DNA from 2 places in the Chromobacterium sp. Ag138 genome. Region 1 is predicted to be linked to the other one. Evidence: riboswitches for the same ligand, from Rfam matches in the RefSeq annotation. Region 1 holds a riboswitch; the other holds the start of a gene.
What was found. A riboswitch is a leader RNA that binds a small molecule or an ion and turns the genes downstream of it on or off. The one in region 1 is predicted to bind glycine.
Positions count from the first base shown of each region.

Region 2: it holds a riboswitch for glycine, as region 1 does, so the genes downstream of both, ACY3GB_RS00160 (trimeric intracellular cation channel family protein) here and gcvT (glycine cleavage system aminomethyltransferase GcvT) in region 1, are expected to answer to the same signal.

Region 1 is NZ_JBUPWA010000001.1:1,722,982-1,728,119, reverse strand. It holds gene gluQRS (tRNA glutamyl-Q(34) synthetase GluQRS) at 1-45, shown strand, start outside; gene ACY3GB_RS07750 (amino acid permease) at 379-1,662, shown strand; glycine riboswitch at 1,835-1,925, shown strand; glycine riboswitch at 1,940-2,038, shown strand; gene gcvT (glycine cleavage system aminomethyltransferase GcvT) at 2,080-3,168, shown strand; gene gcvH (glycine cleavage system protein GcvH) at 3,233-3,619, shown strand; gene gcvP (aminomethyl-transferring glycine dehydrogenase) at 3,712-5,138, shown strand, end outside.
Region 2 is NZ_JBUPWA010000001.1:32,256-37,393, forward strand. It holds gene ACY3GB_RS00150 (LysR family transcriptional regulator) at 1-261, shown strand, start outside; gene ACY3GB_RS00155 (TIGR02117 family protein) at 271-963, opposite strand; gene ACY3GB_RS00160 (trimeric intracellular cation channel family protein) at 1,162-1,776, opposite strand; glycine riboswitch at 1,928-2,025, opposite strand; glycine riboswitch at 2,030-2,115, opposite strand; gene ACY3GB_RS00165 (DUF3141 domain-containing protein) at 2,181-4,763, opposite strand; gene ACY3GB_RS00170 (GNAT family N-acetyltransferase) at 4,896-5,138, opposite strand, start outside.

The sequences.
Region 1 (5,138 bases):
CTGCGCCGCGTGCCGGCCGGCCCGCTGCAACTCCCTCATTCCTGATGACTTTTCATGCGGATGACATAGGCATCTGTCCGCTAGCGGTTTTTTGTTGAAAAAAATCGTCAATGCGACATGTTTTTACGTCAAAACTGTGTTTTAATGCGCCCTTTTTTTGGCGCGGCGGCAGGCCGCACCCGGCTGCGGCGCAGCCGAGAGTCCCGGCTTCGGCTATCTTGAAGCCATGGCCCATAGGCTTGCCGATGCGGTTTTGACCTTTTCCGCATGTCTGACGCCGGGTGCGGCCACCCCGGCGCGCGATGCTTTCGTTCCCACGGAGAGCCAGGTTTGAACGAAAACAGTTCCACTAAGAAGAAGGGCTCGCTCGGAGTCTGGATGTGCACCGCCCTAGTGGTGGGCAATATGATAGGCTCCGGCGTTTTCCTGCTGCCGGCCTCGTTGGCGCCGTTCGGCGGCGTGTCGATGCTGGGTTGGCTGGTGACCTCCTGCGGCGCCATCTGCCTGGCGCTGGTGTTCGCCCGCCTGTCGGCCATCCTGCCGCGCGAAGGCGGGCCGTACGCTTACATCCACGCGGGTTTCGGCGATTTCGCCGGCTTCTGGATCGCCTGGGGCTACTGGATCGCGCTGTGGGCCGGCAACGCCGCGCTGGCGGTGGCGGCCACCAGCTATATGCAGGTGTTCTTCCCGGTGCTGGGGCACAACGAGCCGCTGGCCGGCGCCGTCGCCATCGGCCTGATCTGGATCGTCACCTGGATCAACAGCCGCGGCGCGCGCAGCTCCGGCGTGGTGGCGGTGGTGACCACGCTGCTGAAGCTGCTGCCGCTGGCTGCGGTCACCTTCATCGGCTTCTTCCATTTTCAGCCGGACAATCTGGCGTTCAACCCGCACAACAAGCCCCTGTTGTCCTCTCTGTCGGCGACGATGGCGCTGACATTGTGGGCCTTCCTCGGCCTGGAGTCGGCGTCGGTGCCGGCCGGCGACGTAGTGGAGCCGGAGAAGACCATTCCGCGGGCCACCGTGATCGGCACCCTGCTGGCCACCGTGCTCTACATCCTGTCCACGGTGTCGCTGATGGGCCTGATGCCGGCCGATGTGCTGGCCGCTTCGCAGGCGCCGTTCGCCGACGCGGCCAAGCTGATGTGGGGCGACTGGGGCTACTGGCTGGTGGGCTTCGGCGCGGTGGTGTCCTGCTTCGGCGCGCTCAACGGCTGGAGCCTGATGCAGGCGCACGTGCCGGCGGCCGCGGCCAAGGATGGCCTGTTTCCCCGCCGTTTCGACCAGCGCAACGCGGCCGGCGTGCCCATCTTCGGCCTGGTGCTGTCCAGCGCGCTGGTCACCATTCTGATGGCGATGAAGTATGCCGGCGGCGACAGCGGAGTGAAGATCTTCGAGTTCATCATCCTGCTGGCCACCGCCACCACGCTGCTGCCGTACGCGTTCTGCTCGATGGCGCTGATCGCCATCATGCTGATGCGCGGCAAGGAGTTCACGGCCAAGGATTACATCGCGCCCGGTTTCTTCGCCGGCATCGGCTTCGTCTACTCGCTGTGGGCGCTGTACGGCTCCGGCGCCGACATCGTGATGTGGGGCATGCTGCTGTTGCTGATGGGCCTGCCCATCTATGTCTGGCAGTTGAAGGAGCGGTTTGCCGCAGATTGACCGGCGTGCCGATCAGTGAAAAAGCGCAGCGCGACAGCCTGCGCTTTTTCGTTTTCGAACCATTTCGACGTATGAAAATGAGCGGTTTTTTTCCTTGAAAAACATTTATTCAGACTGTTTGATATAGAAATAATATTGGCTTGCCAAGGCCCGGATATTGACACCATAATCGCCGGATCATACAGGAGAGAGCGGCTTTTCGGCCGCCGCCGAAGGCGCAAGCGCACCCGCAATCGCTCAGGCAAAAGGACTGTATCATCGGGCCGGCGGCAGCCGGTTCGCGCAATCTGGAGAGCGGCGTCCGCGCGACGCCCACCGAAGGGGCTAACGGCTTATCCGGCCGGAAAATCTCAGGTGCAGGGACAGAGGGGTGTGGTTGATAGAGGATATCCACACTTTGCTCGAAGGAACCGCGCCATGACGGCCCCGAAACGTACTCCGCTGTATGAAGCCCACCTCGCCGCCGGCGCCAAGATGGTCGATTTCGCCGGTTGGGAAATGCCCATCCATTACGGTTCCCAGCTGAAAGAGCACGAAATCGTCCGCAGCGACGCCGGCATGTTCGACGTCTCCCACATGACGGTGATCGACATCACCGGTTCCGACGCCAAAGCCTGGCTGCAAAAACTGATCGCCAACGACGTGTCCAAGCTCGGCTTCGAGGGCAAGGCGCTGTATTCCGGCATGCTGACCCCGGAAGGCACCGTCGTCGACGACCTGATCGTTTATCTCACTGCTTACGGCTACCGCATGGTGGTCAACGCCGGCACCACCGAGAAAGACCTGGCCTGGATGGAAGCCCAGAAGGCCGGCTTCGACGTGGCGCTCAAGGTGCGCCGCGATCTGGCGATGCTGGCGGTGCAGGGCCCCAAGGCGATTGAAAAAGTCTGTTCCATCAAGCCGGAGCTGGCCGAAGCCATCCGCGCGCTGAAAGTATTCCAGGGCCTGCCGCAGGGCGAGTGGTTCTACGCCCGCACCGGCTATACCGGCGAAGACGGGCTGGAAATCATGGTGCCGGCCGACCAGGCCATCGCCTTCTTCAATCAATTGCAAGCCGTCGGCGTGTCGCCGATCGGCCTGGGCGCGCGCGACACGCTGCGCCTGGAGGCCGGCATGAATCTGTACGGCCACGACATGGACGAGACCGTGTCGCCGCTGGAAGCCGGCATGGGCTGGACCATCGCCTGGGAGCCGGCCGAGCGCAAGTTCAACGGCCGCGAGGCGCTGGAAGCGCAAAAGGCCGCCGGCGTGAAGATGAAGCAGGTGGGCCTGGTGCTGGAAGGCCGCGGCGTGCTGCGCGAAGGCCTGAAGGTGGTGGTGGAGGGCGTCGGCGAAGGCGTGATCACCAGCGGCACCTTCTCGCCGACGCTGAAGCACTCGATCGCCATCGCCCGGGTGCCGGCCGCCACCGGCGCCGCCGCCCAGGTGGACCTGCGCGGCACGCTGACCGATGTGCGCGTGGTGAAGATGCCTTTTGTCCGCAACGGCAAGAAAGTTTTCGAATAATCGGGCAGCGCCTCGAGGCGACTGCCGTCACCATTGATCTGATCTTAAGCTGGAGAACTTCAAGATGAGCAACATTCCCGCCGAACTGAAATACGTCGACAGCCACGAGTGGCTGCGCCTGGAAGCCGACGGTTCCGTCACCGTGGGCATCACCGCGCACGCGCAGGAATTGCTGGGCGACATCGTCTTCGTCGAGCTGCCGAAAGTCGGCGCGCATCTGGCCAAGGATGAGCAGGCCGGCGTGGTGGAGTCGGTGAAGGCCGCTTCCGACGTCTACTGTCCGATCGCCGGCGAAGTGCTGGCCGTCAACGAGGAACTGGAAGGCGAGCCGGAACTGGCCAACAGCGATCCGTACGGCGACGGCTGGTTCTTCAAGATCAAGCCGGCCAACGCCACGGATCTGGATGGCCTGATGGACGCCGCCGCCTACGCCAAGGAAATCGGCGCCTGATAGCCTGACCGCCCCGCCGTCGCAAGACGCCGGGGCGTTGTTTTTCCCGGCGCGGCCTCGCGCAGGCCGCCGCAAAGAAGGAAGTCCCAAGCATGTCGCTCTCCGAACTCTTCAATCGCCACGAATTCCTCGCCCGCCACATTGGCCCGTCCGACGCCGAGCGCGCCGAGATGCTGGCCGCCGTCGGCGTGCCGTCCATCGACGCGCTGGTCGACCAGACCTTGCCGGCCGACATCCGCCTGAACCGCCGCCTGGATCTGCCGTCGCCGCAGCCGGAAGCGGAGGCGCTGGCCGCGCTGAAGGCGGTAGCAAGCAAGAACGTGGTCAACAAGTCCTTCATCGGCCTGGGTTACTACCCGGTGCTGACCCCTACGGTCATCCTGCGCAATGTGCTGGAAAATCCGGGCTGGTACACCGCCTATACCCCGTATCAGGCCGAGATCGCCCAAGGCCGTCTGGAATCGTTGCTGAACTTCCAGCAGATGGTGATCGACCTGACCGGCCTGGAAATGGCCAACGCGTCCCTGCTGGACGAGGCCACTGCCGCCGCCGAAGCGATGGCGATGGCCAAGCGCGTCTCCAAGTCCAAGTCCGTCAGCTTCTTCGTCGACAGCCGCGTGCTGCCGCAGACGCTGGACGTGATGAAGACCCGCGCCAAGTACTTCGGCTTCGAGCTGGTGCAAGGCCATCCGGAAGAGGCCGGCAACGGCGATTACTTCGGCGCGCTCTTCCAGTATCCGGGCGAAGCCGGCGACCTGATCGACCTGACCCCGCACATCGCGGCGATCAAGGCCAAGGGCGGCGTGGTCGCCGTCGCCGCCGACGTGATGGCGCTGGTGGCGCTGAAGTCGCCGGCGGAAATGGGCGCCGACATCGCGCTGGGCAACACCCAGCGCTTCGGCGTGCCGATGGGCTTCGGCGGCCCGCACGCGGCTTACTTCGCGTTCAAGGACGAGATGAAACGCTCGGCGCCGGGCCGCATCATCGGCGTGTCCATCGACGCCAAGGGCAAGACCGCGCTGCGCATGGCGCTGCAGACCCGCGAGCAGCATATCCGCCGCGAGAAGGCCAACTCCAATATCTGTACCAGCCAGGTGTTGCTGGCCAATATCGCCGGCCTGTATGCCGTTTACCACGGCGCGGAAGGGGTGCGGCGCATCGCCGCCCGCATCCATCGGCTGGCCGCCATCTTCGCCCACGCGGTGAAAGAGGCCGGCGGCAAGCTGGCGTTCGACCGCTTCTTCGACACCGTGCAGGTGGACGCGCCCAAGGCCGATGCCATCTACGCCGCGGCGCTGGCCGCCGGCTACAATCTGCGCCGCGTCGGCAAGACCGTGCTGGGCGTGGCTTTCCACGAGGCCGCCACCGAGGCGGATCTGGCCAAGCTGATCGAGCTGTTCACCGGCAAGCCGGCCGACATCGCCGCCTTGGACGCCGCCGCCCAGGACGCGATCCCGGCCGCGCTCAAGCGCGAGTCGGCCATCCTGACCCACCCGGTGTTCAACACCCACCATAGCGA
Region 2 (5,138 bases), 1.7 Mb from region 1:
GCCAGCGCCCATTGCGAGCCGTCCGTCGGAGAGGGGCAGTGGTTCGAGCATTTTTATTTCAGTCTGCAGGCGGCGGTAGCGGGACTGGGGGTGGCGATCGGTCCCTGGCACTTGGTCAGGGATGATCTGGAGAGTGGACTGCTGGCTGCGCCGCTGGGTTTCGTCGGCGATGGTTCGCGTTATGTGCTGCTGTCGCCGGAGCCGTTCAAGCCAGGCGGTTTCGCCGCGGATATGCTGGCTTGGCTGCGGGGCATGGCTTGAGAATTCCTTTCATTTCTCCAACTGCCAAAACAAGGGCTGGACGAAAGGGGACCACAGCGCGGTGCGCACGCCGGCCTCGGCCAGCGCGTCGCGCGTCCATTGGTTGCAGGTGACGATGGGGTTGTAACGGCCTCGGGCGGCGTAGAAGGCGTCGTTGTCGCCGTAGTGGTGTCCGGTTTCCTGCAAGGCCCGGCCGTGGGCGTTGAGCGGCGCGCTTTGGCGGATGAAGTCCGCCAGCCGGAGGTATTGTTCCGGGCTGATCAGGATGCGCCGGGTGTCCTTGCCTTCCTTGGGCTGGGGCAGGTATTCCACGTGCAGCACGCTTTGGTCGAACGCCAGCGCGGCCAATGCCTTGCCGGCGCTCAGGTCTTCCCAGTTTTGTATGGTCAGGAAGAATACTTTGCTGCCCCAGCCGATGGAGATGTAGGGCGAGCGCGCGTACAGATCGGGGCGGCGGACGTGTGCCGGAGGAAAGGCGGTAGTCCAGTCCATCGCTTCGGTCTTGACCGGCATGATCAGGCTGGTGTGCACGCCATTGCTGTCCAGATAGATGGGGATGCCGTCCGCGGGCGGGGTCCAGCCGCGGTTGCTTGGCAGCAGGCCCAGCGCCAGCGCGGCGAGCAGATAGCAGATCAAGAGCGCGCAGATGGCCAGCGGCAGACGCAGGATAAGGCGGCGAAAGGCGGGGCCGGAAATGTGCATGGTGATGTCGATTTGTCCGGGGCGGGATATCAGGGGCTTCTTATTTACATTGGGTGAATGGCATGTGTCAAATATCCATTGTCATTTGCGCGCGGTTATGGGGCTTAGGGCAAGACAGGTCCAGAGCCTGCGGCGCCGCGGCGCGGATGCCCGGGATGCGAAACACCCCGCCTGGGCGGGGTGTTTGATTAGGATGGCTCAGTGGTGATCGTGCCGGTAGGCGAACACCGGCAGCTGCCATTCGCGCCACAGCGCGACCAGGCGCAGCGCCAGGCCGAAGGCGAAGCTGGCGATCACGTTCCAGTCGTGGGGCATGGCCAGATGGTTCAGGCCCAGGTACAGGATGGCCACCAGCAGCGACACGCTGGCGTACAGCTCGCGACGGAACACGATGGGCACGCGGTTGCACAGCACGTCGCGCAGGATGCCGCCGGCGATGCCGGTGATCATGCCGGCCATCACGACGATGACCGGGTGGTAGCCCATGCCCAGCGCCACGTCGCAGCCTATGATGGTGAACGCTACCAGGCCCAGCGCGTCCAGGATCAGGAACAAGCGGTTCAGGTGGCGCATGTAGCGGGCGACCAGAACCGCTGCCAGGCCGCCGGCCACCACCAGCAGCACGTATTCCGGATGCTGGGTCCAGCCTATCGGATAGCGGCCCAGCACGATGTCGCGCACGGTGCCGCCGCCCAGCGCGGTGAGAAAGGCGATGACGGCTACGCCGAAAATGTCCATGTGGCGGCGGCCGGCCGCCAGCGCGCCGGTCATCGCTTCCGCGGTGATGGCGATCAGGTAGATCAGGGTCAGCATGATGAAATCTTATGGGGGTGGAACGATGGAATGCCCGCCGGCGCGACGGCGCGCGGATGGCGGAAAACGGAAATGAGGCGCGAGAGGCTCGCGCCGAGGCATGGATGAGCGGACAAGGCAAACTCCTGGACGGTTTCCGGGTTGGGTAACAGCCTCTCCCCTTGTCCTTTTACCTGAGAGTTGCGCGGCCTTTGGCCGCTTGCCCCTTCGGTGGGCCGCGCGCGGCGGCCTCTCTCCAATCGGCTTGAATCGATACTGCGCTGCGGTACGTTTGCCTGAGCGATTATGGGAGCTTGCGTCTTCGGCGGGGGCATGGCCCCTCTCTCCCGCAGAGCTGGAATATTAGCTTTCGCTATTGCAATAGTCAATGCGGGAACCGAGTCGCCCCGGTTCCCGCGCATGGCTTACGCCTTGCCTCGCTTGCCGGGCGCGGAAGCGGCTGGCGCCTGGCCGTTGGCTTTGCCCGCAGGCTTTCTCGCGACGCTTGTCCACGCGGCAGGTTTGGCTATTGGCTTGATTTCGTCCGACGTTGGCTTCGGCGCCGCGGGCTTGGCGGTTTTCCCAGGGGTTTTGGCTGCCGGCGAGGGTTTTGCTGTGGCCGGTTTGCCTGCTGCCGGCTTGACGGTTTTCGCCGATGGTTTGGCAACGGGCACCGGCTTCGCCGGGGCGGGTTTGCTTGTCGCTGCCTTTGCAGAAACGGCTTTGCCGGCGACAGGTTTGGCCGCGGGGGGATAAACGGCGAGTGCGGCCTCGGCAGGGACCGGCGCATCGGCCGCAGTCTCCGCTTCCGTCCTGATTGGGGAAGATGCGGCGCGGATCGCGGCGGCGGTGTCGAGTTCCAGCGTCTTGGCCACTTGGTCCAGCCGCGCCTGGTGCTCGGCCGGGATGGGGCCGTTCAGCGCCAGCAGATCGCGGGCCAACAGCCAGGCTTGATGGCGGCGGCGGGCATCCGGCAGCAGCAGGGGCAGGCCGCGCAGCGCGCGCGGCGCGTCCAGCCGCACCAGCGCCACCTGGTGGCGGACGATGTCCTTCAACTGCATCAGCGTCAGCGGATACTCGTGGCGCACGTCGCGCATCACCCGGCGGATGGCGTTGAAGGGCCGTTCGTCCACCACGCCTATGCCGATGCTGACGTAGAGCAGCAGCCGCACAAAGCCGTCGGCCAGGGTGCCTTGTTCGAAGCTGGGATCGAGCGCTTCCCGTTTCAGGCGGGCCAGTTCGCGGCTTTCCCAGGTCAGCGCCTGGCTGCGCGGCTCGCCGGCCGGCGCGACGCCGACCAGGGTGGCCAGCTGCGGCGATTCGTAGATCGCGCGGAACAGTTGCTCCTGGGCGGCGTCGCGCAGGTCGCGGTAATGGTCGAGCGACTGGACGATGAAGCCGGACACCTGCTCCTGCCACAGCCACAGCGGATTGTCGGCCGCTACCGGCCGGCGCTGCTCGCGCACCTTGTCGGCCAGCTCCGGCAGCCACCACAGCCATGGGTTTTTCGGCGATATCAGCGTCCGCTCCAACCGCGCGGGGTGCAGCTCGCGCAGCAGGCGGGCGCTGGCTTCGTTGCTGGCGGCGCGCAGCGCGGGAGAGACGTAGCGGTCGTACAGGCCCTGGTTGATCTCGGATACCCGTTTCACCACTTCGAAGGCGCGCTCGTCGTCGCGGCCGTCGTCCAGCGCCAGGATGTCGGAGACGTCGCGGGCTTCGAAGCGGATGATGTAGCGGCCCTCGATGTACTCCTGGCCTGGCGCGTCCGGCGCGATGTCCTCGATGACGGCCTCGTACAGCCCAGGCGCCAGCACGTCGATCAGATCCAGCGCGCTGGCGAATTCGCTGTGCTCCTTGTTGGCGACGCCGGCGGAGACGAATATGCCGAGGTGGCCCACCTTGTTGTGCAGGCAGTAGACGATGGTCTGTTCATTGTTGCGGATGTCCTCCGCGTTGTCGTACAGATCGGCGATCCAGTTCAGCGCCTGTTGCGGCGGGGTGATGTTGTCGCCCCAGGACGCGAACACCATGATGGGCGAGCGGATGTTGCGCATGTCCACCCGGGCCTTGCCGTCATGGCTGGTAATCTTGCCGTGAACCAGCTCGTTGCCGACGAACAGCTTTTGGGTGATCCACTCCATTTCCGCCTTGTTCAGCAGGTAATGGCCGCCCCACCAGCGCTCGAAGTCCAGATAGCGCTGCGGCTCGGTGTCGATCTTGGCGTACAGGTTGTAGGACTTCTTCCACAGGGTGTTGGCCGGGTCCAGCTTTTCGAAGTTCTCGACCAGGTGGGCGCCGTCGAAATGGCCGTTGCCCAAGTCGCCGGCCAGCGACGCGGTCCAGGTGCCGCCGTTCAGGCCGCCGGCATAGCGCATCGGATTCTTGCCGCGCACGCCGGCCCAGTACGACAGCGGCGAGCCGGCCAGCAGGATGGGGCCGACCAGCTCCGGCGCCACCGACGCCAGCATCGCCAATGCCCAGCCGCCCTGGCAGTTGCCGATCACGAAGGGCTTGCCGTCGCTGTCCGGGTGCAGCTCGTTGACGCGCTTGAGGAAGTGTCCTTCGGCCTTGGCCACGCTTTCTATGGTCTGGCCCGGCACCGGCTGGGGGAAGAACATCACGAAATAGCAGGGATGGCCTTGCTGCAGCGCGATGCCGATCTCGCTGTCCATCTTGAAGCCGCCGATGCCCGGCCCATGGCCGGCGCGGGGGTCGATGACGACGAAGGGGCGCTTGGCCGGGTCGGTGGGCGGGCAGTTGGACGGCGGCTGGATCGCCGCCAGCGCGTAGTTGGCCGGATCGGGCAGCTCGCGGGCATCCATGATGATCCGGTAGTCGAAAACCAGCACCGGCGGCTTGCCGCTTTCGCAATGTTCCAGGTAGGCTTCGCCGCGGCGGTACAGCGTGTCCCAATACAGGATGCCGCGCTGGCAGGCGTCCAGCCAGTAATCAAACAACGGTTGAGGGAACGGGAACTTCCCGCCTTGAACTGCAGCAGTTGACCACATTGCAACCCCTTGTTCTTGAACGGTAGGAAAAGACGCGACGGCTCATCGCGAGCCATGGCCGTCACTGTACTCGTTATCTGCTGCGATGCAATAAATGCGAATGGTCTGGCGCCGATATGTGGCGCGCAGCCATCAATTTGTTGCAGCGCAAACAAGGGTTCGAGTCGCGGCGGCCGCTTCCAGTTCCTTGACCATCACCACGCTGGCGTAGGCTTTGTCCGGCCATTGCAGCGGCGCCTCGACGCGGTAGCCGCGCTTGCCGTAGCGTTCCACCAGATGGGCGGCGGGCTGGGCGGTGTCCAGGCGGATGCGGCGATAGCCCTGGCGGCGGGCCCAGTCTTCGGCGGCGTCCATCAGCCGCGAGCCCAGTCCCTG